Regions from separate parts of the Lysinibacillus sp. fls2-241-R2A-57 genome, predicted to be linked through region 3. Evidence: riboswitches for the same ligand, from Rfam matches in the RefSeq annotation. Region 3 holds a riboswitch; each other region holds the start of a gene.
What was found. Region 3 has a riboswitch for S-adenosylmethionine ahead of QRN68_RS20830 (methionine ABC transporter ATP-binding protein). Riboswitches for the same ligand answer to the same signal wherever they lie in the genome.
Positions count from the first base shown of each region.

Region 1: it holds a riboswitch for S-adenosylmethionine, as region 3 does, so the genes downstream of both, QRN68_RS21495 (cyclase family protein) here and QRN68_RS20830 (methionine ABC transporter ATP-binding protein) in region 3, are expected to answer to the same signal.
Region 2: it holds a riboswitch for S-adenosylmethionine, as region 3 does, so the genes downstream of both, QRN68_RS19285 (hypothetical protein) here and QRN68_RS20830 (methionine ABC transporter ATP-binding protein) in region 3, are expected to answer to the same signal.

Region 1 covers NZ_JARVRU010000160.1:212-5,872, forward strand. Annotated here, with positions in the region: gene QRN68_RS21485 (SMI1/KNR4 family protein) at 47-598, opposite strand; gene QRN68_RS21490 (YuzC family spore coat inner layer protein) at 757-1,173, shown strand; SAM riboswitch class I at 1,477-1,580, shown strand; gene QRN68_RS21495 (cyclase family protein) at 1,698-2,435, shown strand; gene QRN68_RS21500 (DedA family protein) at 2,488-3,084, opposite strand; gene QRN68_RS21505 (Cof-type HAD-IIB family hydrolase) at 3,229-4,005, opposite strand; gene QRN68_RS21510 (DUF2225 domain-containing protein) at 4,788-5,483, shown strand; gene QRN68_RS21515 (hypothetical protein) at 5,507-5,661, shown strand, end outside.
Region 2 covers NZ_JARVRU010000136.1:1,821-11,751, reverse strand. Annotated here, with positions in the region: gene QRN68_RS19325 (MDR family MFS transporter) at 1-385, opposite strand, end outside; gene mnmL (tRNA modification radical SAM protein MnmL/YtqA) at 659-1,615, shown strand; gene mnmM (tRNA 5-(aminomethyl)-2-thiouridylate-methyltransferase MnmM) at 1,612-2,190, shown strand; gene QRN68_RS19310 (hypothetical protein) at 2,424-2,597, opposite strand; gene QRN68_RS19305 (alanine/glycine:cation symporter family protein) at 3,061-4,569, opposite strand; gene QRN68_RS19300 (alpha/beta hydrolase) at 5,004-5,810, opposite strand; gene QRN68_RS19295 (gamma carbonic anhydrase) at 5,947-6,468, shown strand; gene metK (methionine adenosyltransferase) at 6,629-7,825, opposite strand; gene QRN68_RS19285 (hypothetical protein) at 7,859-8,083, opposite strand; SAM riboswitch class I at 8,150-8,267, opposite strand; gene pckA (phosphoenolpyruvate carboxykinase (ATP)) at 8,868-9,931, shown strand, end outside.
Region 3 covers NZ_JARVRU010000152.1:3,846-13,776, reverse strand. Annotated here, with positions in the region: gene QRN68_RS20850 (arsenate reductase family protein) at 12-368, shown strand; gene gcvH (glycine cleavage system protein GcvH) at 469-849, shown strand; gene QRN68_RS20840 (toprim domain-containing protein) at 1,030-1,371, shown strand; gene QRN68_RS20835 (thioredoxin family protein) at 1,386-1,688, shown strand; SAM riboswitch class I at 1,751-1,854, shown strand; gene QRN68_RS20830 (methionine ABC transporter ATP-binding protein) at 1,964-2,992, shown strand; gene QRN68_RS20825 (methionine ABC transporter permease) at 2,982-3,650, shown strand; gene QRN68_RS20820 (MetQ/NlpA family ABC transporter substrate-binding protein) at 3,717-4,568, shown strand; gene QRN68_RS20815 (response regulator) at 5,016-5,900, shown strand; gene QRN68_RS20810 (HEAT repeat domain-containing protein) at 5,897-6,943, shown strand; gene QRN68_RS20805 (glycosyltransferase family 2 protein) at 6,940-8,364, shown strand; gene QRN68_RS20800 (hypothetical protein) at 8,361-9,931, shown strand, end outside.

The sequences.
Region 1 (5,661 bases), on a different contig from region 3:
CTTTCGCTGCAGAAAAATGAGGTTTTGTCCCGCCTCTTCCTTTTTGCTATTTATTATATTCAAGGAAAGTAGCGTCAAAATATGCCTTAAAATTTGGATACAGATAGTCTAATGACGCTTTAATATCGGCATCATCATCAAATAAAATTTCATGTTCAATTTCATATATTGCACAATTTTCTTCATCTGCAATGTCATTTAAATCAATGCAAATTATTTTGCCGTACTCTTCATCCCATGAAAATGGGAGATATCCCGAACTACATAACGATGGATTATACATATCTCTAACGTTATTTAAAGGCTCTTCAATACTTTGTTCGGGTATGACATCAAAATAATGATGATACGTTGAAATAAAGGCTTTATACCATTCAGGAAATTTAAGTCCAAACTCTTTTTCTAAAGCTTGAATATCATCTTCGCTTACTATAGAAGGGACCATCTTCCATCTTGACCATTCTTCATCAGTATCCGCTAATTTCATCTCATCAGGAACATCTGGACGCATCCATCTGCAAAATCCATCTTCCGAAATCTGATTATAGCGCTCGTAGTAAACTTCAAAACCATTTTTTATGTATTCACGAACATCCATCTTGATAACTCCTTCTGTGAATAAATTGGATGAACTAATGGCTTCCGATTGGGTCATCGCACCACTTGCTCCCCTTTTGCCAAGCATCAACCATTAACACCGAAAGTCTTTGTTGTACATAAGATAAGGTATCAACTATAGGATAGGAGGAATTTTAGTTGTATTACAATCCTTATCCGTATTTTGTCTATCCTAATTATTATCCAACATGGGCATGGGCAATGGCAAATCAACCAGCCACACTCCAACCTTCTAGACATTTAGTGATGCCTACAAACTCAACAAATCGTAGCCCATTTCCAACCATCAATATAACTAAATTAAAGTCTTCTGCGAAACGGATCAAAGCTATTATGCAGCAAGCACAATTACTGACGGATAAAATTGATGAATCAGAGCAATTTGCACATGATCTTATGGACGCGGCACAGTTGTCAAATAAAACAGAGGTTGAAAAATTAATTGCATCAACAGGCATTACCATAAAATTCGAAACTAACTATACACCAGATGGAATTCGAATAATATTTACTGATAGCGACTGTTGTAAGCTAACCGTAAATTTGAGTTGGTGAAATTCAACTAATGAGTGGGATCTATGTATTGTCTATTTAAACCTAGCGATTGAGATTCAACAACGAGGCTTTTCTCATATGTGAAACGGGATTTTAATCTAAATACAAAGGCTACCCCTATGTTTACGTATGATGTATGTAATCGTATTATCTATTTAAATATAGGCAAACAATATTTGCAGCAATAGCAAAATTATTAATTCTGGAAAATCTTTTAACCATGCATCCCTATTGAACTTGTAAACTATAAATAAATATGCTAAAGTATTCGTAATATATTTCTGAAAATTCTTATATTATCTTTTCTTATCAAGAGAGACGGAGGGATTGGCCCTATGATGTCTCAGCAACCAGCCTATAGGTATGGTGCTAATTCCAATTGGCGAAATCGGCCTTGAAGATGAGAAGACTTACTAAGTTGCTTTGCACAAGAGTCCTCTTCTACAAGGAGGGCTCTTTTTTATTGCCGCTAGTAAGTAAAGTCTAAGCACCCAAAAATAATTAAAAGAAAGCAGGAAAATATTATGGCAAATGAACTTTTACAAGCAATTCAACTATTAAAATCTAAAGAATGGGTTGATTTAACACATACATTTGGTCCTAATTCGCCTCATTTCTTTATGTTTGATGATGCAAAATTTGAAACATTATTTTCCCATGATGATGGCTTCTTTGCGCAGCAATTCTCTTTCCCTGGGCAATATGGAACACATATCGATCCACCTATCCATTTTGTGCGAGATACACGCTATTTAGATGAATTGGCGTTAAAAGAACTAGTCCTACCACTAATCGTTATTGATAAATCTAAGGAAGCCGAATTGAATAACGACTACACATTAAGTATCCAAGATATTCTTGACTTTGAGGCTGAATATGGAGAAATTGAAGCAGGTACCTTTGTTGCGCTTCGTACTGATTGGAGTAAGCGTTGGCCAGATAAGGAGGCTTTCAGTAGCAAAGATGCTGATGGTCATAATCATATTCCTGGCTGGGGTTTAGAAGCGTTACAATTTTTATTCAACGAACGAAAAATAAGTGCTATTGGTCACGAAACTTTTGATACAGATTCAGCAGCTGATTTTCGCAAAAACAGTAAGCTAGACGGCGAATATTTTGTACTTGAACAAGATACTTACCAAATTGAGCTTATGACAAATTTGGATAAGCTACCTCCAAAAGGTGCTGCTATATTCAATATTGTACCAAAGCCTGAAAAAGCCTCTGGATTCCCTGTGCGTTCATTTGCAATATTGCCTTAAATATAACAAAAGGTCTGAATCAAACCATGATAGGTATTGAATCAGACCCTTTTTATTTAGGCGAATTCCTTTTTTTGAAAATAAAATAAACGATCAAAATTATTATGATGAACAATGCTATAAGATACATACTGTAGCGGGATAAATATAACCCAACGTAGCGCCATTTCTCCCCAAGTACTTCTCCTAAAGTAATAAAAGTAAATGTCCATATAACCGCTCCCGTATAAGCAAAGAAAGCAAATTTTTTATAAGGATAATTATTGATAGCCGCAATATATGCTGTTAGATGACGTACACCAGGAATAAAATATCCGATTAATAATAATACTGGTCCTATTTTTGCAAATAATTTTTTAGTAACGTCAATTTTTTGTTCAGTAATATGGATTTTCGGACCGTATTTTTGCAATAAGGGTAGCCCGAATCTATAGCCTATATAGTAGCTCAAGGTAATTCCCCCTGCCGCACCTACCACAGCGCTTATTAGAGCTGGAATATGCGAGAGAGTTTCTCTATAAACGCTATACCCTACATATGTTAAAAATATCTCATCAGGAAGTGGCAGCCCGACAATCCCTCCAACTAGGATAAGAATAATGCCAAAATACCCGTAATGTTCAATAAGAGATTGCACGTGATGCGCCATAAATCCATCCCACCTAACGCATAATGATTTCTTTTAAATGTTAGCTTTATAATAACTCAAAGTAGGTAACATTATGAGTATTATAACTTTCATACAGTTTTCTCTAATGTATAGAGGTTGGTTCATACTATAAATATAGCTCTCTTAAACTAGTATTTGTAGCTCACGTAGAGCATAATCAATACCACCATCTGTTGATTTCTTCGTTATAAAATCAGCGACATTTTTTAATGCTTCACTACCATTGCCCATTGCAATACCGAAGCCAACCTGTTCCAGCATATCGATATCATTATCCCCATCGCCAAAAGCCAGTGCTTCCTTAGGACTCAAATTAAAATAATCTAGTACAGCTTGAACAGCAATCGATTTGGAAACATCATGTTGCAAAACATTTGTAATGTACGGATGCCATCTTTTAAATAATAAATGAGGAAATTGTGAGGCATATCTATTCTCTATATTTTTATCTCCATACAAACACATTAAGTAAACCTCTTGCGTTAAAATATCCTCATTAATAACGGGAAACTCCAGCAAAGATAATGTCTCTTGCATAGCTTTTAATGTCTCTTGTTCTTGGACGTTATTCATCGATAATTGTTCTGTAAAAAACGAGAGACTTTGTTTATTTTCATCAGCAAAAGCCTTAACGGTTTGGACAATTTCTTGTGCAATAGGTATTTTATGGACTACGTGATCTTGATGCTTAACAAACGCACCATTAGCTGTAATAAACGTCTCTATTCCTATGCTTCTTAACTGTTGGCACATTGATAAAGGTCTTCCTGTCGCAGCAACGATACGAATTCCTTTGTTTATTAATTGTTGTACAGCTTCCCTTGTGCTTTCTTCAATACAGCCATCTTCATAATTAACAAGCGTTCCATCTACGTCAAAGAATACAATTTTATAATCCATCGTTAGCTCCTTATCGTTTTATACAATTTTACCAAATATAAGTTCTTTACCATAACGTGTGGTTAATTTCCTTGATAGAAAGAGCTTTTTTTTCGATAAAAGCCCAAATAGTTTCGATAAAATGAGGTTTTGTTTCGATAAAAGCTCAAATAGTTTCGATAAAATGAGGTTTTGTTTCGATAAAAGCCCAAATAGTTTCGATAAAGAGCGATTCTGTTTTGGGGCTCGACACTAAAACATTCACGAAGATTACCTTGATCATTTTGTTTTTCAATACTAAGAAAAGAGTTGTCTCTTGCGCTGAGACAAATTCCTTCTTTTGGTTCTTCAGCAAAAAACGAGAGGGTGATTCCCATTCTGACTAGGGCGTCAGATGAGCCGCTTCGCATTCGAAATCCTTTTTTAGCCAAAAAATTTTACATTAAAAATTGCAAAGAATTCATTCCATCACATATAGTTAATTTTCCCTATATAAGCATTGTAAAACATAAAAACTAACAAGCCATTTAGTTAAACATTTGTACGTAATTTGACAAACTAAAATAAATGTGTAATTTATCTCAACTGCACCGATAAATACTATTACGAATACGGTTCAAAATTTCAAATGACTAAAAAAGTAATAATCATTTTTAATTTTTATAATTCTAAAGGAGTATACCAAAGAACACATAATTGTTAAAATAGTAGATAGTTAATTAAACATATTGAACGATACAACTATCGTATACATAGAACAAAAGAAATAAAAACCTAATTGGATGTAAAGGAGCTGATTCTTAGTGGCATTCAACATTTACTACTATGAAAGTAGTGTGGACTGCAAGTTTTGCAAAAAGCATTTCACCACTTATAAAGTACGTCCTAATCGTTATAAAGTAGTCGAGGAGCAAACAGACTTCATGTCAGTCTATGAAGGTTTAAATCCATTGTTATATGAAGTTGCTGTTTGTCCGCATTGTGGCTATGCCTACCACAAATCTATGACAAGAACTTATGGGCCTTTCATGCTTCTTATTGATGAGCTGTACATTAAGGAACTTCAAAAACCTATGGATATATGTAAGGAACGTACAATCGATGATGCCATTATAAGCTTTAAATTAGCTTATCTTGTATCCAGAGCATCAATGGAAGAATCTCTTCTTATGGCCAATTTCGCACTGAAAATAGCTTGGCTCTATCGCTTAAAAAACGATTATGAATCGGAAATGCGCTACCTCTTTGCGGCTAGAGACTTTTACAGTAAATCTTTTGCCTCCAATCAAGAGGGCGGAGAACGAATTCAATTTTTACATGCTGAATTAAGCCTCCGACTCGGTGATATTACTGAAGCGAAAAAAGGATTCTCTCGATTAATAGCGGACCGAAATGTTTCCAATAAATATCGAAAATTAGCACGTAATCGTTGGGAAAACTATAAATATGACGAGCAGCCTATTAACGTTAATGAAGGTGTAAGCGAAATCATCAATTGAAGTAAACAAGGAGAAGAATAGATATGCAGCTATTTACAAAAAGAATTGATGTGAGAGAAGAAGATATTTTTTCTGATTTACATCATTTTCTACTAAGAAAAAATAATCGCTATTTAACGAACGATGAGGTAGTTGCATTAACAGGTGTTTCATCCGAGCTACTTTATAAATGGGTAAA
Region 2 (9,931 bases), on a different contig from region 3:
AGGCCTTCCGTCCGCCCTCAGGCCACGCAGTTCCAGCTAAAGCAAACATTCCAGGAAATACGATACCTCCACTAAAGCCGAGTATCGTTAAGAACCATACATAATGTGGCCAGCCGTGCCAAATCGTTAAACCAATTAATGAGGCAATCGTCAAAAAAATGCCAAACATTATTGATTTATAGCCCCCTATTCTATCAAATAAATAACCACCTAATAGATTTCCCATTACGCCGGCAGCAGAATTCAACATCAAAACAAAGCCAGCCATTGCAAGCGACTTCCCTAAATGATCATGCAAATAAATGGCGTTTAAAGGCCATAAAAAAGAGTTGCCCGTCGTGTTCACCAGCATTCCAATAATTAAAAACCAAACACTTTTTGGCATAGAATGACCTCCATTATTTCGCTACTCTAAATAGTTAGTTTATGTTGAAAAATACAAAAGTACAAGAAAAATAATTTTACCCTTTTTACATGGGCTTAAGAATACTTTTTGTGTAGGTTTCGGTCGGCCCTCCTCATGATTTTTCTCCGGTCGACGTACTTTTCGCTCGGCTCCCTCACGGTTTGCTCCAGTCACCCACATAATTATTAAATTCTTACCTCATGACGGAACCATTGACACATGATAAAATATAGTGTTAGAGGAGTGAAATAAATGACAGAAACAAACTTTCCTTTTCCTTCAGATGGAAAAAGATACTATACATGGAATCGCTATTTACGTGAGCAATTTGGTCATAAAGTTTTTAAAGTAGCACTGGATGCAGGCTTTGACTGCCCAAATCGTGATGGTACAGTTGCCTTTGGAGGCTGTACGTTTTGTAGTGCTGCAGGTTCTGGTGATTTTGCAGGCAACAAAGTTGATCCGATCGAGGTGCAATTTGCTGAAATTCGTGACAAAATGCATCAAAAATGGAAGGACGGCAAGTACATGGCCTACTTCCAGGCGTACACAAATACACATGCACCGCTACCAGTATTAAAGGAAAAATTTGAAGCAGCTTTGGCCCAGGAAGGTGTTGTTGGATTATCCATCGCAACTCGCCCAGACTGTCTGCCAGATGATGTAGTCGAATATTTAGCTGAATTAAATGAACGCACCTATTTATGGATTGAGCTAGGACTTCAAACTGTGCATGAAAAAACAGCAAATCTCATAAACCGCGCTCACGATTATGCAACATATGTAGAAGGTGTTGAAAAGCTACGAAAGCATGGGATTCGTGTATGCTCACACATTATTAATGGCCTTCCACTTGAAGACTATGACATGATGATGGAAACTGCTCGCGAAGTCGCAAAGCTTGATGTACAAGGCATTAAAATACATTTACTGCACCTTTTAAAAGGTACGCCAATGGTGAAGCAATATGAAAAGGGTATGTTAGAATTTTTAGATCAGGAAGTTTATACAAAGCTAGTAGCAGATCAACTTGAAATTCTACCACCAGATATGGTTATTCATCGTATTACAGGCGATGGACCAATTGATTTAATGATTGGCCCGATGTGGAGTGTTAATAAATGGGAAGTATTAAACGGAATTGATGCTGAGCTTGAACGCCGTGGAAGCTGGCAAGGAAAATTTTATAAATCCGAGGTTGCCAAATGAAGCTACAACGCGTTTTACAATATGCTCAACAGCTAATAAAAGATACAGTTGAAGAGGGCGACACTGTGGTGGATGCCACTGCTGGAAACGGTCATGACACTTTATTTTTAGCCCAGCTTGTCGGAGATGAAGGCCAAGTATACGCCTTTGATGTTCAAAAGAGCGCAGTCGATGCAACACTCCATCGTCTTTTAGATAATGGCTTAGAGCATCGTGCACTTGTTTTACATAGAGGGCATGAAGAAATTGCCAAATATGTACACAAGCAAGTTGCTGCTGCAATTTTTAATCTTGGTTATTTACCTGGTAGTGATCATGACATTATTACAAAGCCAAATACTACGATACAAGCAATTCAGGATTTGTTAAAATTGCTCAAAATCGGTGGTCTTATTGTCCTTGTCATTTATCACGGTCATCCGGGTGGCAAGGAAGAACGAGATGCAGTAATAGAGTATGTCAGTCAACTTCCCCAAAAATATGTACATGTATTAAAATACGAGTTTCTAAATCAACAAAGTGATCCACCCTTTGTTATTGCTTTAGAAAAAATGAAAGATGATCCTTTAATCTAATCTTTCTAGCCCGAAATAAGATACTATTTCGGGTCTTTTTTTAGCTCATCACCATAATGTAGCGTTGATTTCCTTCCACCAGAAGCGTCCGCAACCTATATATTGCATACGTTTTAACAATTGTTATCTCCAACTTTTGGTGATAAGCTTTTTTTGATTATTGTTCCCATTCCTTTGTTATTCATATCATGAGTCCTTCGAATCACATGTATGTTAATTAGGAAAAAATAGGTTTATTGAGCGATAAAAGGCTCTTCACCAAAACGTGTGGTTGATTTCCGTTCCGACTGGGCGCTTTGTAGCTGACGCTTCGCTTTCGCACAGAGCAGAGCTTCCTGGGGGCGTCCGATGAGCCGCTTCACTCGCGTTGCTCGCTCCAGGGTCTCATCTGTGACGCTAATCCCCAAGGAGTCGTCCAGTCTCCACTACAATCAACTAAAATACAGCGCATATATTTTAAAAAATGTCATCCACAACTTTTGGTGATGAGCCCGATAAAAGGATTTTTCGTCATTGCTAATAAATTTCCATTTTAACTGATTGTAGTGTAGAGCTACTCGAGTGCTCCTGTCACAGAGCGAAGCTTCCTACGGGAAAGCGAGACAGACGAGACCCTGCACGGAGCGAATTTTTTCTGTGCGAAAGCGTAGTGCAACGTAGCGGCAGCAACAATAATGTTTTATCTGTGCGAAAGCGTAGTGCAACGTAGCGGCAGCAACAATAATGTTTTATCTGTGCGAAAGCGTAGTGCAACGTAGCGGCAGCAACAACACCAGTGGAGGAAGCGGCTCGACGCTCAACACACCTGATATAAAATAGAAAGCTATCTAATAGATGTTAAAATCTATTAGATAGCTTTCTCATTATTGTCTATTTATTTTTACGTTTTTCATTATAATCTACCCAGAAATCTGCACCTTTAATTCCTAGTTTACGAGGATCAAAAACAGGATCTTTTCCTTCTTTTTTCTGTTTCTCATAATCTTTTAATGCAACAATAGCAGGTTTCATAATAATTAAAATGGCTAAAACGTTAATCCATACCATGAGGCCAAGTCCAACATCCCCCATTGCCCAAGCAAGGTCAGATGTGCGTATAGTACCGTAGAACGAAGCAATTAAAATAGCAAATTTCGCAATCCAAATGGCGACTTTTTCTGTACCTCCTGAGAATAAATAAGCCACATTTGTTTCGGCAATATAGTAATATGCCATTATTGTCGTAAAAGCAAAGAAGAATAATGCAATCGCTACGAATGGGCCACCAAAGCCTGGTAGTGAAGAGTCAACCGCATATTGTGTGTATGCTGCACCTTCTTTAATACTTTTCGCAAATGTTATTTGTTCATCCCCAGTTAATCCGTCTTTATTGAATTCACCAGTATAAATAAATGAATCAGTACCTTCTGCAGCTTTTTCATCCTGCACATTATACATTCCAGTAAATAAAATCATAAATGCTGTAGCTGAACAGATTAATAATGTATCAATGTATACAGAAGCCGCTTGCACGATTCCTTGTTTAGCAGGGTGTGATACTTCTGCTGCCGCAGCCGGATGCGCTCCTGTCCCTTGACCGGCCTCATTTGAATAAATTCCGCGTTTAACGCCCCATGCAATAGCAGATCCAATTATACCACCAAAGATTTCTTGCGCTCCAAATGCGCTAGAAAAAATTAATGCAATTACAGCTGGTACTTCTTTAATATTCATTGCAATAATGATAAGAGCCATAAGAATATAAGCTAGTGCCATGAAAGGTACTATAATCTGTGCAGCATTGGCAATCCATTTAACCCCTCCGATAATAATAGCACCTAGTAATACGGCAATAATAAGTCCTGTAATCCAAGTATCAATGTTAAAAGCGTTTTCAACAGCTGTCGCAATTGCATTCGATTGAACACCCGGCATCAAGATTAACATTGCAGCTAATGCGGCAATAGCAAAAATAACTGCAAACCACTTTTGCCCCATTCCCTTTTCTATGTAATATGCGGGTCCGCCACGATATTCTGTATCTTTCTCTTCTTTATAAATTTGAGCCAACGTCGACTCAACGTAAGCAGTCGCCGCACCGATAAAGGCAATTGCCCACATCCAAAAAACAGCACCAGGTCCCCCCATCCCGATTGCTGTAGCAGTACCGGCAATATTACCTGTACCTACTCGACCAGATAGTGCGATAGACATCGCCTGAAAGGATGAAATCCCCTTTTCAGATTTTTCACCTTTAAACATTAAAACAAACATATCTTTAATGTGTCTTACTTGTAGGAATCGTGTAATGATTGAAAAAAAGAGTCCAATCAATAAAATACCATAAATAAACCACGGTCCCCATAAAATGGCATTCAGTTTCTCAACGATTGCTTCCATCTTACCCCTCCATTTTGAAAATTTTTCTTTAAGTCATTATAGTATTACACTTTTCAGAAAATTACAATATTATATTGATAGATTAATTCCCAAAAGTTGGGTATGGTATTTTTTAAACGTATATCGTGTATGGAAGTTAATCGGAGTGAAGGCTGGACGACACCTTTGGGGATCAGCGTCACAGATGAGATTCTGGGCGAGCAAATAGAAAAACGAAGGCATTATCACGTCCTGTGATAATGCCTTCGTTACTATTATCGTATAATTGCTGGCGCTTTGCTTTCGCACATAAAACATTTGTTGCTGTCGCTTCGCTTTCGCACAGAAAAAAACATTTGTTGCTGTAAGCGGCTCATCGGACGCCCTCTGGAAGGCTCCTTTTTGGAACGAAAAATGGTGATGAGCCACTTCTAGCTAATTGAAGAGGCAATTCACTACTCTATGATATATCCAATTCTTCGAAGAGCATTATTTATAAAATCACGTAAATAAATAAAAATCTCTTCTCGCTCTACTTCATGAAATAGATTATGATAGCAATTTTCCCATTCTTTGAATTGAAACTCTGTAAACTCCTGCTGATAAAGCCAATTTCGAGTTTGTTTCGTTTCAGTAATACTATCTTTTTCAGCTGTCATAACTAACATAGGTCTATTAGGGAATTCAGCTTGTGGCAATAACACTAGATTACGCATCATTTGCTGTAGCTCTCTATACCATTTCACGGAAACGACTGACATAAAAGGAACCTCATCCTTCATCTCATCTCTTCCTTCTACACTGCGCGTTAATGTATTTAATGTAATTTCATGAGTCATTTTCACATTTGCTGTCAGGGCACTTAGGCTAGTTAAAGCATTAGATAGTTTACCTGGCAATAACTTTAAAAGTAGCCAAGGTGAAGTTAAAATAATACCTGCGCATTCATATTTTCGCTTATGCATGGTATGTAGTAACAATGTTGCGCCAAGCCCATGTCCTATAAAAAAGACAGGTAAATTATATGAAAAAGCATTCTCTATTAAATTCCTTGTATACTTGTTGTACTCTTTAAAATCTTCATCATGAACACGCGAAAACCCTACATTTAAACCATGATTTGGTAAATCCCCCATGACTATGTGGAAGCCTTCCAATCTAAGTTTTTCTATAAGCCACGCATACCAGCGGTGATTTTCATATGCACCATGAATAATAGCAACCACAGCCTTCGCTTGTCCATCAGCTTCCCATTTCCACATTTTACATAGTCCTCCTAAAAAAATAATTACACAATGATTATATCGAAATATCTCACTCATTTTAATTTTATATTTCCATCAAGTTGCGTATTTGATACGATAATATTACATCATAGAAAGAAAAGAGGCGATTCTCATGATCTATCCATTTAAAGGTAAAACACCCAAAATCGATCCATCTGTTTTTATTGCCGATTATGCAACCGTTACTGGTGACGTTACAATAGGTGCTGAAACAACAATTTGGTTTAACACAGTTATTCGAGGTGATGTATCACCAACAATCATCGGAAAAAGAGTTAGTATTCAAGACCTTTGTTGTTTGCATCAAAGCCCTAAATATCCACTCATTATTGAAGATGAAGTAACAGTCGGGCATCAAGTAACTTTACATAGCTGTACGATTCGTAAAAATGCCTTAATAGGTATGGGCTCATTAGTATTAGACGGAGCGGAGATTGGAGAGGGTGCATTCATTGGGGCGGGTAGTCTTGTACCTCCAGGCAAAGTTATTCCTCCGAACAGCTTAGCATTAGGTCGTCCAGCAAAGGTTGTACGAGAATTAAATGCTGAAGATAAAGAAGATATGGAACGTATCGTACGTGAATATGCAGAAAAAGGTCAATACTATAAATCTCTTCAAACAAAAAATAAATAGCTAAATTGAAGCAACTCCACGTTTTCTTGGACAACCAAGCTATACATAGTTGTCATTAGGAGCTAATTTTTTCAAAAAAACAGTAAAAGGGGCTATTAGAACACCAAGCCCCTTACTGTAAAATAATTTTATAGCTATTGCATTATTTTAGCTAAATAATTTATAGCCCTGCTTTTTCTTGTAATGCGGCAGCTTTGTCTGTTTGTTCCCAAGGTACATTTAAGTCCGTACGACCGAAGTGACCATATGCTGCAGTTTGCTTATAAATAGGGCGACGAAGGTTAAGCATTTTAATAATCCCTGCTGGGCGTAAATCGAATAGCTCGCGCACCCATTCTACAATTTCATTTTCCTTAACTTTCCCTGTCCCAAATGTATCCACAGCAATAGATACTGGTTGAGCAACACCAATTGCATAAGCAAGTTGTACTTCAGCACGTTCTGCTAAGCCTGCTGCTACGATATTTTTTGCCACATAGCGTGCTGCATATGCCGCTGAACGGTCTACCTTAGTTGCGTCTTTACCAGAGAAAGCACCTCCACCATGACGTGCATAGCCACCGTATGTATCAACGATGATTTTACGTCCTGTTAGACCAGCATCACCTTTTGGACCACCTATTACGAAACGACCAGTTGGGTTGATGAAATATTTAGTATTGGCATCTAGTAATTCACTTGGAACAACTGGAGTAATAACGAATTCTTTTAAGTCGGCTTGAATTTGTTCAAGCGTTGCTTCTTCATCGTGCTGTGTTGAAATGACAATCGTATCTACGCGTACTGGTACATTGTTTTCATCATATTCAACCGTTACTTGCGTTTTTCCGTCTGGACGTAAATATGCAAGTTCGCCAGATTTACGTGCTTCCGTTAAACGACGAGCCAATTTATGCGCTAAACTGATTGGTAATGGCATAAGCTCTGGTGTTTCGTTACATGCATAGCCGAACATTAAGCCTTGGTCACCTGCGCCAATTGCTTCAATGTCAGCGTCTGTCATAGAACCTTCACGCGCCTCTAAAGCTTGGTCTACACCTTGAGCAATATCAGGTGATTGTTCGCCAATAGCAACAAGTACTGCTAAGTTTTCAGCATCAAAACCATATTTTCCACGAGTGTAACCGATTTCTGCTACAGTATCACGGACGATACCTTTAATATCTACATATGTAGAAGTAGTAATTTCTCCTGCTACTAATACTAAGCCTGTTGTTACAGTTGTTTCACATGCAACACGTGCATTTGGATCTTCTGCTAAAATAGCATCTAAAATGGCATCCGAAATTTGGTCACAAATTTTGTCTGGATGTCCTTCTGTTACACTCTCTGATGTAAACAGTCGACGGTTTGTCATTTGGTTTTCCTCCTATTACGCTTACAATATTATTTACGAATAACGGTACTCATTACCCATGTCAAGTCTGCCCCTAAGGATCGAACTCTCAAGCCGTTGTTGCTGTCGCTTCGCTTTCGCACAGAAAACATTTTGTTGCTGTCGCTTCGCTTTCGCACAGAAAACATTTGCTGATTGTAACACGAGGATTTTTGAAAGATCCGTCATTATAATAAGGAAAGAATTACACATACTTACCTTTACATTCGTTTTTAACAATAAAAAAATCCTTTTCTCACGCTTACTTAACATGAGGAAAGGAAATAATGACTTCGTAACCTTTCACTCTTATCGTTCAAGGGGTTTCCCTTGCATCAGGTTGGCACCAACGCATGTCGTGAAATAGTTCATGCAGGTTGCCGGGTTTCATAGGGCCTGACCCTCCACCAGCTCGGGATAAGAGTATCCGTTCAATATATCATAATACGTAAAAGGTCGAACGTTGTCAAATATTTTTGTTGTATTCTCCATCTTTTGGTGATGCGTCCAAAATAATCCCTACTCTCCACCTCACATCATGTGTTAACATATGTGTGACCCTTTAATCTTCATTCAGCAAATGTTTTCTGTAGCGAAAGCAAATTGTCAGCTACAATGTTGTTTTTGTAGCGAAAGTGGATCGTTAGCTATGGAATATTGCCATCTCTACATGTGGTGGATGAATATAGTTGTAGCCCCTTTTCAGTCGGTGACAAGCTCCGTCTGATAAAAACCAGCTTAGAACTTCACATCCTGTGCGAACCTCATGTTGGCAAAAATCTTCCAAATGCAATTTAGCTATGACGGAAGTGATTGTGTAATCACTTGATTATAAATAGGGTAAAAAGCATTCTTAAAACGAATAAATTAACTTTTTGTCGTTTTCTTGAAAAGTAATAAAATCTCAAAAATAATTTCTGAATTAGTATAGATTATTTAAGCAATTGTGTTATACTATTTTTGAAATTAAGAAAATCTCCCTTAGACTCATGGGAATACTATAAAAAAGGATGGTATTTAATCGATGAATTCAGTAGAAATTGCAAACGAACTGAAGGAATTATTAAACGGCGGTAACATTAATGTTCAACTTTCAGTAGCTCAATTAGCTGAAAAGGCTACATCTCGTGGTGAAGCTATGTTAACAGTAGATGGTGCTGTTCGTGCAGAAACTGGAAAATATACTGGTCGTTCACCTAAAGATAAATATACAGTAGAAGAAGAAAGCACAAAAGATAAAATTGACTGGGGAAAAGTAAATCAACCAATTTCTTCTGAAGTGTTCGATAACTTATATGTAAAAGTAGTAAAATATTTGAAAGAACGTGACGAATTATTCGTATTCAAGGGCTTTGCTGGTGCTGACAAAGATTCACAATTAAGCATCCAAGTAATCAATGAATACGCTTGGCACAATCTTTTCTCTCATCAATTATTCATCCGTCCAACTGAAGAAGAATTAGCTTCTCATGTTGCTGACTTCACAGTGATCTCAGCTCCTAACTTTAAAGCAGACCCTGCTATCGATGGCACAGCTTCTGAAACATTCATCATTGTATCACTTGAAAAGAAAATCATCCTAATCGGTGGTACTGAATATGCTGGAGAAATCAAAAAATCTATTTTCGGTATTATGAACTACTTATTACCGCAACAAGGTATCCTTTCAATGCACTGCTCAGCAAACGTTGGTGAAGCTGGTGATGTTGCATTATTCTTCGGTTTATCTGGTACTGGTAAAACTACTTTATCAGCTGATCCTGACCGTAAGCTTATCGGTGACGATGAACACGGTTGGTCTGATAATGGTGTGTTCAACATTGAGGGCGGTTGCTATGCAAAAACAATTAATCTTTCAGCTGAAAAAGAACCAGAAATCTACAACGCAATCCGCTTCGGTTCTGTTCTAGAAAACGTAGCTGTTGATCCAGAAACTCGAGTTTGTGACTATGATAATGGTTCATTAACAGAAAATACACGTGTAGCTTATCCAATCCAATACATTGAAAATATTGTAGATCCATCTGTTGCAGGTCACCCAAAAACAATCATCTTCTTAACAGCTGATGCATTTGGTGTATTACCTCC
Region 3 (9,931 bases):
GGAGCCTTTAAATGACGATTCAATTTATTCATTATCCGAAATGTACTACTTGTAAAAAAGCTCAAAAATGGCTAGATGAAAATGAGATTTCATATGAAGAGGTACACATTGTCGAACAACCGCCTACAAAGGACGAATTAACAAGCTTATGGCAAGCGAGTGGGTTGCCATTAAAGAAATTTTTCAATACTTCTGGTATGAAATATCGTGAGCTTGGTTTGAAGGATAAGCTAGCTGAAATGCCTGAGGAGGAGCAGCTTGAACTGCTTGCTTCAGATGGTATGTTGATTAAACGACCGGTCGTAACAGATGGAAAAAAAGTTACTTTAGGGTTTAAAGAATCAGATTTTGAGCAAGCTTGGAAATAACCGCTTTTAACTTCTTTCAGTATAATTGATTCTTGTTTTTATGGTAGAAGTATGGCACACTGAAGATGAATATATTACATATTTATGGAGGGGTTTTTGCATGAGCACACCAAAAGACTTACGTTACTCTGAAGAGCATGAATGGGTAAAATTAGAAGATGGTAAAGTACGTATCGGTATTTCTCACTTCGCACAATCTGAACTTGGAGATATCGTTTTCGTTGAGCTTCCACAAGTTGGCGACGAAATCAAAACAGATGATCCATTCGGTAGTGTAGAATCTGTAAAAACAGTTTCTGAATTATACGCACCAATCTCAGGTACAGTAGTTGAAGTAAATGCAGATTTAGAAGATAGCCCAGAATTCGTTAATGAATCACCATATGAAAAAGCATGGATGATCGTTGTAGAGCCTGCTGATGCATCAGAAGTTGAAAAACTTATGACAGCTGAGCAATACGAAGAAATGATTGCTGAATAAGACAAGCCCTAATAAAAAAACGTCGGAAATCACCGGCGTTTTTTATTATCTTCATTCCTTCCACCACGTTGGGGAGAAGAATGCAGTTGAAGTCCCTTATCAATGGGTGTCTTATATGATCATCGACAGAGTGTTATGGATATAATGAGCATAAGGGATATGTCTAATGGGGGTGGCGTGATGTTCGAGGGAAAATGCTTAATTGTCGAAGGGCGTTCGGATAAACTTCAAATTAAACCTATTTTAAGTGAAGATGTTATAATCCTTTGTACGAATGGTACAATTGGAGTTCATCAATTAGAAGAGTTACTGGATCCATATGAGGGCTGTGAGCTTTATACATTCTTTGATGCAGATACATCGGGTGATAAGCTACGGGCATTAATGGACAGACATTATCCAGAGGCTGAGCATTTACGTACGATGCCGACATATAAGGAAGTTGAGACAACTCCGAGAAAGGTGTTAGCGATGATATTGCTTCGTGCACACTTCTCAATCCATAATAAATATATTTTGTAAGGTTGCGTGAAAAGATGGAAGAATGGTCAAAAGAGCAGTGGGACACGGCTGTACAGTCCGGTGAAAAGGCTGCCTTTTATTTATATACACCTATGTGTGGAACGTGTGCAGTTGCCTCGAAAATGATGACGATTGTCGAGCAATTACTACCACATTTACAGGTTGGTAAAGCGAATATTAATTTTATAGAGCACATAGCTTTTGATAATAAAATCGAAAGTGTACCATGTTTACTCGTTTGTGATGGCAAAAAAGTGATAGAAAAGGTTTATGCCTTTCAATCCGTACCATTTTTATACGAATTATTAAAAAAATAAATTGACGGAGCTTTACTCGCGTGGTAAAGTACGAATATATTAAAAAATATAAATATATCGAACTCTTATAAAGAGTGGCGGAGGGAAGTGCCCTATGAAGCCCGGCAACCATCACAAAGTGAAAAGGTGCCAAATCACCCAAAGATTTATCTTTGACAGATGAGAGAACGGTTTAGCGTATAAGTTACGTGACCCCTTCTACTTGTCTATAAAGTGAAGGGGTTTTTTTACTTCCTTCAGCGGGTGACACGGATATGAGAAAAGGAGAATTCGCTATGATCCAGCTGCAAAATATTACGAAGAAATACAAAACTGCGAATGGCGAATTAACAGCAGTCAAAGACGTCAACCTTTCTATTAACAAAGGTGAAATTTTTGGCATTATCGGCTATAGTGGCGCTGGTAAAAGTACGATGATTCGCTTATTAAACGGTTTAGAAAAACCTACATCTGGTACGGTGACGGTTAACAATCAAGAATTTTCATCTATAAAGGGGCAAAAGCTCAGAGATGCTAGACAAAAGGTCAGTATGATTTTCCAGCATTTTAATTTACTTTGGTCTAGAACTGTTGAGGAAAATATCGCTTTCCCACTAGAAATCGCAGGTGTTCCAAAGGCACAACGTGAAGCGCGAGTGAATGAATTGATCACACTTGTTGGCTTAGGGGGGCGCGCTAAGGCGTATCCATCACAGCTATCAGGGGGACAAAAGCAACGTGTAGGTATCGCTCGCGCCCTTGCTAATAATCCAGAGGTATTGTTATGTGATGAGGCAACATCTGCACTCGATCCGGAGACAACAGATGCTATCCTTGATCTTCTAGTCGATATTAATGAACGATTAGGTCTAACGATCGTATTAATTACACATGAAATGCACGTTATTCGCAAAATTTGTCATCGTGTAGCGGTTATGGAAGCTGGAGAAATTGTAGAACGTGGTGAAGTATTACAAGTATTCCAAGCTCCACAAGCGGTCATTACGAAAAAATTCGTTTCTCAAATTACAGATACGAAAGAAACACAGGAAACAGTGGCACAAATTAAAGCAAATTACCCTACTGGACAACTTGTCAAACTAGTTTTTGTAGGTGAAAAAACAGAGCAACCTGTAATTTCACATCTTGTGAAACAGTTTGATGTGGAAGTAAGCATTGTACATGGTAATATTTCGCAAACGAAAAATGGTGCGTACGGCACACTTATTGTGCAAATAGACGGCTCGAAGGCGAATATTGCGGATGCACTTAACTACTTAAATACAGTCGAAGTACAAACGGAGGTGATTGCAAATGCTAACTAGTCTCTTTCCGAATGTCGACTGGGAAAAAATGTGGGAAGCTACGTATCAAACATTGTACATGACAACGATCTCTACAGTGATCACATTTATTCTTGGATTAGCGATTGGGATCTTATTATTTTTATCAAGTCCAAACCAACTATGGGCGAATAAAATTGTTAACTTTTTAACAAGTTCGATTGTTAACATTTTCCGTTCGATCCCATTTATCGTATTAATCATTTTATTAATCCCATTTACGAAATTTTTACTTGGCACAATTCGCGGAGCAAACGCAGCTTTACCAGCATTAATTATTGGTGCTGCACCATTCTATGCACGAATGGTATTAATTGCATTACGTGAAATTGATAAGGGTGTTATTGAAGCAGCTCGTTCAATGGGCGCTAAAACGTCAACGATTATTTGGAAAGTATTAATTCCCGAATCGTTACCAGCACTTATTTCAGGTATTACAGTTACTGCCGTAGCACTTGTTGGCTATACTGCGATGGCAGGAATTATCGGTGCAGGCGGTCTAGGGGATGCAGCTTACTTAGACGGTTTCCAACGTAATCACCCAGATGTGACATTAATGGCGACTATTTTAATCTTAGTAGTTGTATTTATCATCCAATGGATTGGCGATATGATTACAACTAAAACCGATAAACGTTAAAATTACAGGGTTATTTTGGTTTTATACCATTAACATATTTAAACGAGATAAAAGGAGTGTAATACAATGAAGAAATTATTAGCAGGATTATTCTTATCAGTACTTGTACTAGCTTTAGCTGCTTGTGGTGCTGGTAAAAAAGAAGATACAAGCTCATCATCTGGTGATAAATCAGATAGTAAAGAAAACGTAACATTAACAGTAGGTGCTTCTAATGTACCACACGCGGTTATTCTAGAAAAAGCAAAACCGATTTTAGCTAAAGAAGGTATTGATCTTAAAATTGAAACATATCAAGACTATGTATTACCGAACCAACATTTAGAATCAGGTGAACTTGATGCAAACTATTTCCAACACCTACCTTTCTTAGAGCTTAGCATGAAAGAAAATGGCTATGACTTTGTAAATGCTGGTGCCATTCACATTGAACCAATCGGAATCTACTCTAAAAAATATAAATCACTTGAGGATCTACCAGAGGGTGCAACAATTTTACTTTCTAACTCTGTTTCAGACCACGGGCGTATGCTTTCATTATTAGAAGCTAAGGGCTTAATTAAACTTAAGGATGGCGTAGATAAAACAGCTGCTGAACTTAAAGATATCGAAGAAAATCCTAAAAACTTCAAATTCGACGCAAATACAGCTCCTGAAATGCTTGTACAAATGTATGAAAATAATGAAGGTGATGCAGTCCTTATCAATTCTAACTACGCAATCGACAACGGACTAAATCCAATGGAAGATTCTATTTCTCTTGAAGATAAAGAATCTCCATATGTAAACATTATTGCTGTACGTGCTGGTGATGAAACAAAACCAGAAATTAAAAAGTTAGTAGAAGTATTAAAATCTAAAGAAATCCAAGACTTCATCGTTGAAAAATGGAAAGGCTCAGTTGTTCCAGTTAAATAATTTTATCAAAAGGGTATGTAAGTATTAAAGCTTACATGCCCTTTTTTGCATAAAAAAGATCAGAAAAATATAACTTTTAATCGAAAGTAATCTTCTTCTGTAGTTTGTGGCAAAATTATAATATATTTTAAGTTACCATATTTTTTATATAGCATATGTTCAGTGATCTTTATTACTATAGTTGTTGTGTATATAGATTAAAAAATTATAGGGGAATAATGAATCGGTACTAAAGACTGTTCTTGATTTAAAAAATTGTTGGTATGAAAGCTCATGGAGCAGAGGAAGGTGAGTGCACCTTTGATTTGCCTTCAGGTTCTTACGAGCATAACGGAGGCGAAATCGAATGACCTCTCCCAAAGTGGAATGTATACTCAATTTTGATGAAGGGCCAAAATAATAAAAGACAATGAAATATATATTTTACATCAACTGGAGTGATAACAAATGAATAAATTAATCATTGCAGAAGACATCTTACAAGAGCATGAAGTGAAGGGTTATTTTGAAATTTTACGTGAGAGTGTTATTCGCTCGCGTTTAACAATGACTGCTGTCTTTTTTAAATTAGCTAATTCCTCACAAGGAACTGATATAGAACGTAATCAAGTGAAGAATCAAATTTCAGCTTTTTTAAAATCAAAAATACGAAAAACAGATTTACTTTTCCAATTAGCAGACGGAGTACATTGGGGAATATTTTTTCTACAAAGTAGTGATGTGGAGGCAAAGGCATTTTTAAAACGGATTTTTGCGATTTTAAAGCAAGAAAGGGAATTTAAGCAAATAGCCTTGAAGGCCTCAATTGCTGAAATAAGAAATAACAATGTTAGCTTTGAAGCTTTGTTAGATTCAAATAAGCAGAAACTAGCAAATGAGGATCAGCCTACTTGGTCAATAGAACAGGTTACAGATTATAGTGTACAACCAACGGAGCAAGTAAAGGTAAGTATTATTGAACAAAATGCAATCTTTAGAAAAGTACTGGAAACGACGCTCAATCACTTAGACATCCCTCATTTTACTTTAGAAGTGTCGACCTATGAAGATGGCTATAGTTTTTTACAGTCCGATAGCTATAAAACGGGCCATATGCATTTAATTGTGATGAACGATATTTTACCACGTAAAAACGGCTTAGAGATATTGCATATTTTGCGCAACATGCCAAATGAGAAAAAATTCATTATTTATATGATGTCGGAACGAAATTCAGAAGGAGCGACACTTAATGCGTATGAAGGTGGCGTCGATGAATATATCGTCAAACCATTTAATTTGCGTTTGCTAGAAGCGAAAATTAAGCGAACTTTTGCGAGGTTTTGGCTATGATGAAGCTGTCGATTTCTTTTCTTTTAGCAGTAATCGTCGTTTTATTAGTAATCCTATTTTTATTTACGATGTATTTACTTTTTCAGCGCCAGCGGGAAATTCGTTTTGAAAAAACTCGTGATACTTATTTACAAAACTATTCACAGCACTGGTACAACTATTTAATCAACGATGAGATTTTTTCTATAGTGCTTGTCCCTCGTGGGAGTGCTCAAGTAGCAGCTATTGAAATGATTTTTTCATCATATTTAAAAAATATTATGAATGTAAAAGTTAACCATAAAATAAAAGAATTTTCTAATCTCTATTTAAAAAAGTTTTATGAAAAGGATCTATCAAGTAAACGATGGAGCATTAGGATGAATGCTTTATATCGCATTGCGGATTTACGGATTGAGGAGCTACTAGATACTTGCCAACAGTTTGAGAAAACAAAAATTTCGGAGGAGGAATTTTTTCAGCTATTAAAAATATACTCTCTCTTCCAACCAGAATTGTTTATCGAAAAAATTAAAGAACCAGAAGTTAATTATTCAGAAAGCGAATATAGAAGATTATTTGTATTGTTAGAGGATGACGTATTTATTCGATTATTTGAAGACTTTGATAGCTGGACAAAGAATATTCAATTTGCTGCAATTGATACTGCGGCTGTCAAAAGAAATATGCAATATATCGATAAGTTAAAACAGCTATTAACACATGAGTTTCCAGAAATAAAAATAAGAGCATTGAAGGGGCTTTATGAAATTGGTGTAATTGATGAAATCGATCCTTATGTTCCATTTGTGACATCAGATATGTGGGAAGCAAGATTAATGGTTGCAAAAATCTTTAACCATGCGCCACTAAATTATACCTATACTTATTTAGAACAGCTCCTACAGGATGAAAATTGGTGGGTACGTTCACAGGCAGCTAAAACAATCGCTGAAGATCGAGAAGGAATTGTAAAATTACAGCAATTTATGGAGTCCTCAAATGACCAATATGCAATAGAAATGGCACAGGAAACAGTAGTGAGAAAGCAGGGGAACAAATGAAAGTATTTTTAGATTATTGTATGTGGTTCTTTGGCGGCGTTATTCTGTTTTATATGCTATTCGTTATTGTTTCATATTGTACAATGCTTGTTATTGCTATGCTAGATTTGCGAAAACGCTATAAATTAGATCCCTCAGAATATGATGATGCACATATAGATGCCTTCTATTCAAAGCCAGTATCCTTACTTGTCCCTGCTTACAATGAAGAGATAGGCGTTGTTGATACAGTCTATTCATTGTTGAATTTACGCTATCCGCAAACTGAAATTATTATCATCAATGATGGTTCTACGGATCATACACTTCAAACCGTCATCGAGCATTTCCAAATGAAGCCTGTTGATAAAATTATTCGTACAAATATCCCTACAAAACAGATTAGACGAATTTATGAATCTGAAATATATAAGAATTGTATTTTAGTAGATAAAGAAAATGGTGGTAAGGCTGATGCGTTAAATGTAGGTATTAATGTTTCTCAATATCCTTATTTTTGCTCGATTGATGGGGATTCAATTTTAGATGAAAAGTCATTGCTTCGTGTGATGAAGCCGATTATTTTATCTGATGGTGAAGTGATTGCGGCAGGAGGAAATATTCGAATTGCCAATGGGGCAAAAATGCAGCTTGGTTCCGTTACGGAAACGCACCTACCAAATAATTACTTAGTAATCATGCAAGTAATAGAATATTTACGAGCGTTTTTAATGGGGCGAATAGCTTTAAGTAAATTTAATCTTGTCCTTATTATTTCGGGAGCATTTAGTGTGTTTTCGAAAAAATGGGCTGTGGAAGCGGGCGGTTATTCAACGAATATTATTGGAGAAGACATGGAGCTTGTCGTAAATATTCACCGTTTGATAAAAGAGAAAAAAGAAAAAAAACGCATTGAATTTGTACCAGACCCTGTATGTTGGACCGAAGCACCTCAGACGTTAGGGGTGTTACGTAATCAACGTAGACGCTGGCATCAAGGATTGTTTGAAAGCCTCTGGAAGCATAAAAAGATGACGTTGAACCCTAAATATGGCTTGCTAGGATTCATCTCATTTCCATACTTTTGGCTTGTAGAATGTCTTGGACCAATTGTTGAGCTAGGTGGTTATATTTATATCGTTGTAGCATTTTTCTTAGGGAAAATCTATTATGAAATAGCAATCTTGCTATTACTACTCTTCGTCATTTATGGTGTTATTTTTTCAATAGCATCTGTATTGTTCGAGGCATGGGCCCTGAATACTTATCCAAAAAAGAGAGAGCTACTACGAATGATACTGTTATCGTTTACAGAAATTTTTTGGTATCGACCACTCACTCTTTTATGGCGCTGTGAGGGATTAATTCGGTTTGTGCTAAGAAAAAGCGATTGGGGTAATATGAAGCGTGTCGGCATCGCTGAAAAGGAGAAAAATGTATGAAGCGAATATATATAGGGATTATAGCCATTCTAGTTCTTATTATCACGCCTATAGCATGGTGGTATTTGAGCGATGAAAAACCGCTGAACGTTGCGATACTAGATAAAACGGTTCCGAATGAAACATATCGGGAGCATTTAGGCGTGGATTGGTTTTTAAATCATTATAAATACACGATGGATCATCAACCATATGATGTACAAAAAAATTACTATGGTACGATTCCAAACGATGAAACGAAAAGTGTGTCAGAAAAAAAGTTTCCAACTGACTATAGTAATTATGATGTTATTTATTTGGCCGATACGTATGGTGTTTATAAGGATGATTTAAATGAAGAAAAGCGTCTAGGTAAACGCTCAGAAAAAATTGTTGGTGGCTTAGAAATGGATGAATGGCAGTCCATAGTAGCCCGTTTAGCAAGCAACAAGAAAAGTATGTTAATAGCTGAATTCAATACATTTGCCTCACCAACATCAGAGGCAGTTAGAAAAGAGCTACAGGATTATTTAGGAATTTCATGGTCTGGATGGATTGGGCGTTATTTTGATGAGCTTGATTATCATAAAAATTCAGAAATTCCACAATGGGTCGTAGATGAACATGGTGATAATTGGCCGTATGAGGGTGGAGGCTTTCTTCTATTTAATGAAATTACAGAAAAGCTCATTGTGCTAGAAATGGACAAGCATGTAAAGACAGAAGGTATTGAGGTGCAATTTACTGAAGAAGGGAAAAAATTCTTTAATACCTCAGCTAGTGCCAAGTATGGCTATTGGTTTGATATTATTACACCTAAATATGCCGAGGATGCTCTCGCTAATTATAAATGGGACTTAACAAAAGAAGGGGCAAAATTATTAGAGGAAAACGATATTCCACAGCAATTTGCGGCTATCGTTTCACAGGATAAACGCAATACGACAAGCTATTATTTTGCTGGAGACTTTAATGATGTGTCGCGTGTTCCAACCTTCTATAAACTAAAGGGTTTACCGACCATCTATAAATACGCAGAGAAGTATGCAGACAGTTCATTTTATTGGTCGATTTATATACCAGTAATGAATAAAATTTTTGAAACGTTTGAGCAAAAAGAGGTTCAAGAAAACGTTAATCATGAAAAATTAAATTATAATGCACGTGTTCAAGGTGAGTCGTTTGAAATCTTACGTGATGGAAAATGGGAGCCAATCGTATTTAAGGGCGTTAATATCGGCATGGGGAAACCAGGAGCATTCCCTGGTGAGGCCGCTATTACGGAAGAAGAGTACTATCGATGGTTTAATCAAATTGCTGAGATGAATGCCAATACGATTCGTGTATATACATTACACCCACCAGGTTTTTACCGGGCACTTGCTAAATACAATGAAGAAAACCCAGATAAACCACTGTATATATTGCATGGTGTGTGGATTAATGAAGAAGGCTTGGCTAATTCACTAGATGCCTACGATGAAGCGACCTTGAAAGATTTTCAACTTGAAATGAAACGAATGGTAGATGTTATCCACGGGAATACTTATGTGAAGCCAGTACCAGGACACGCCTCTGGATTATACGA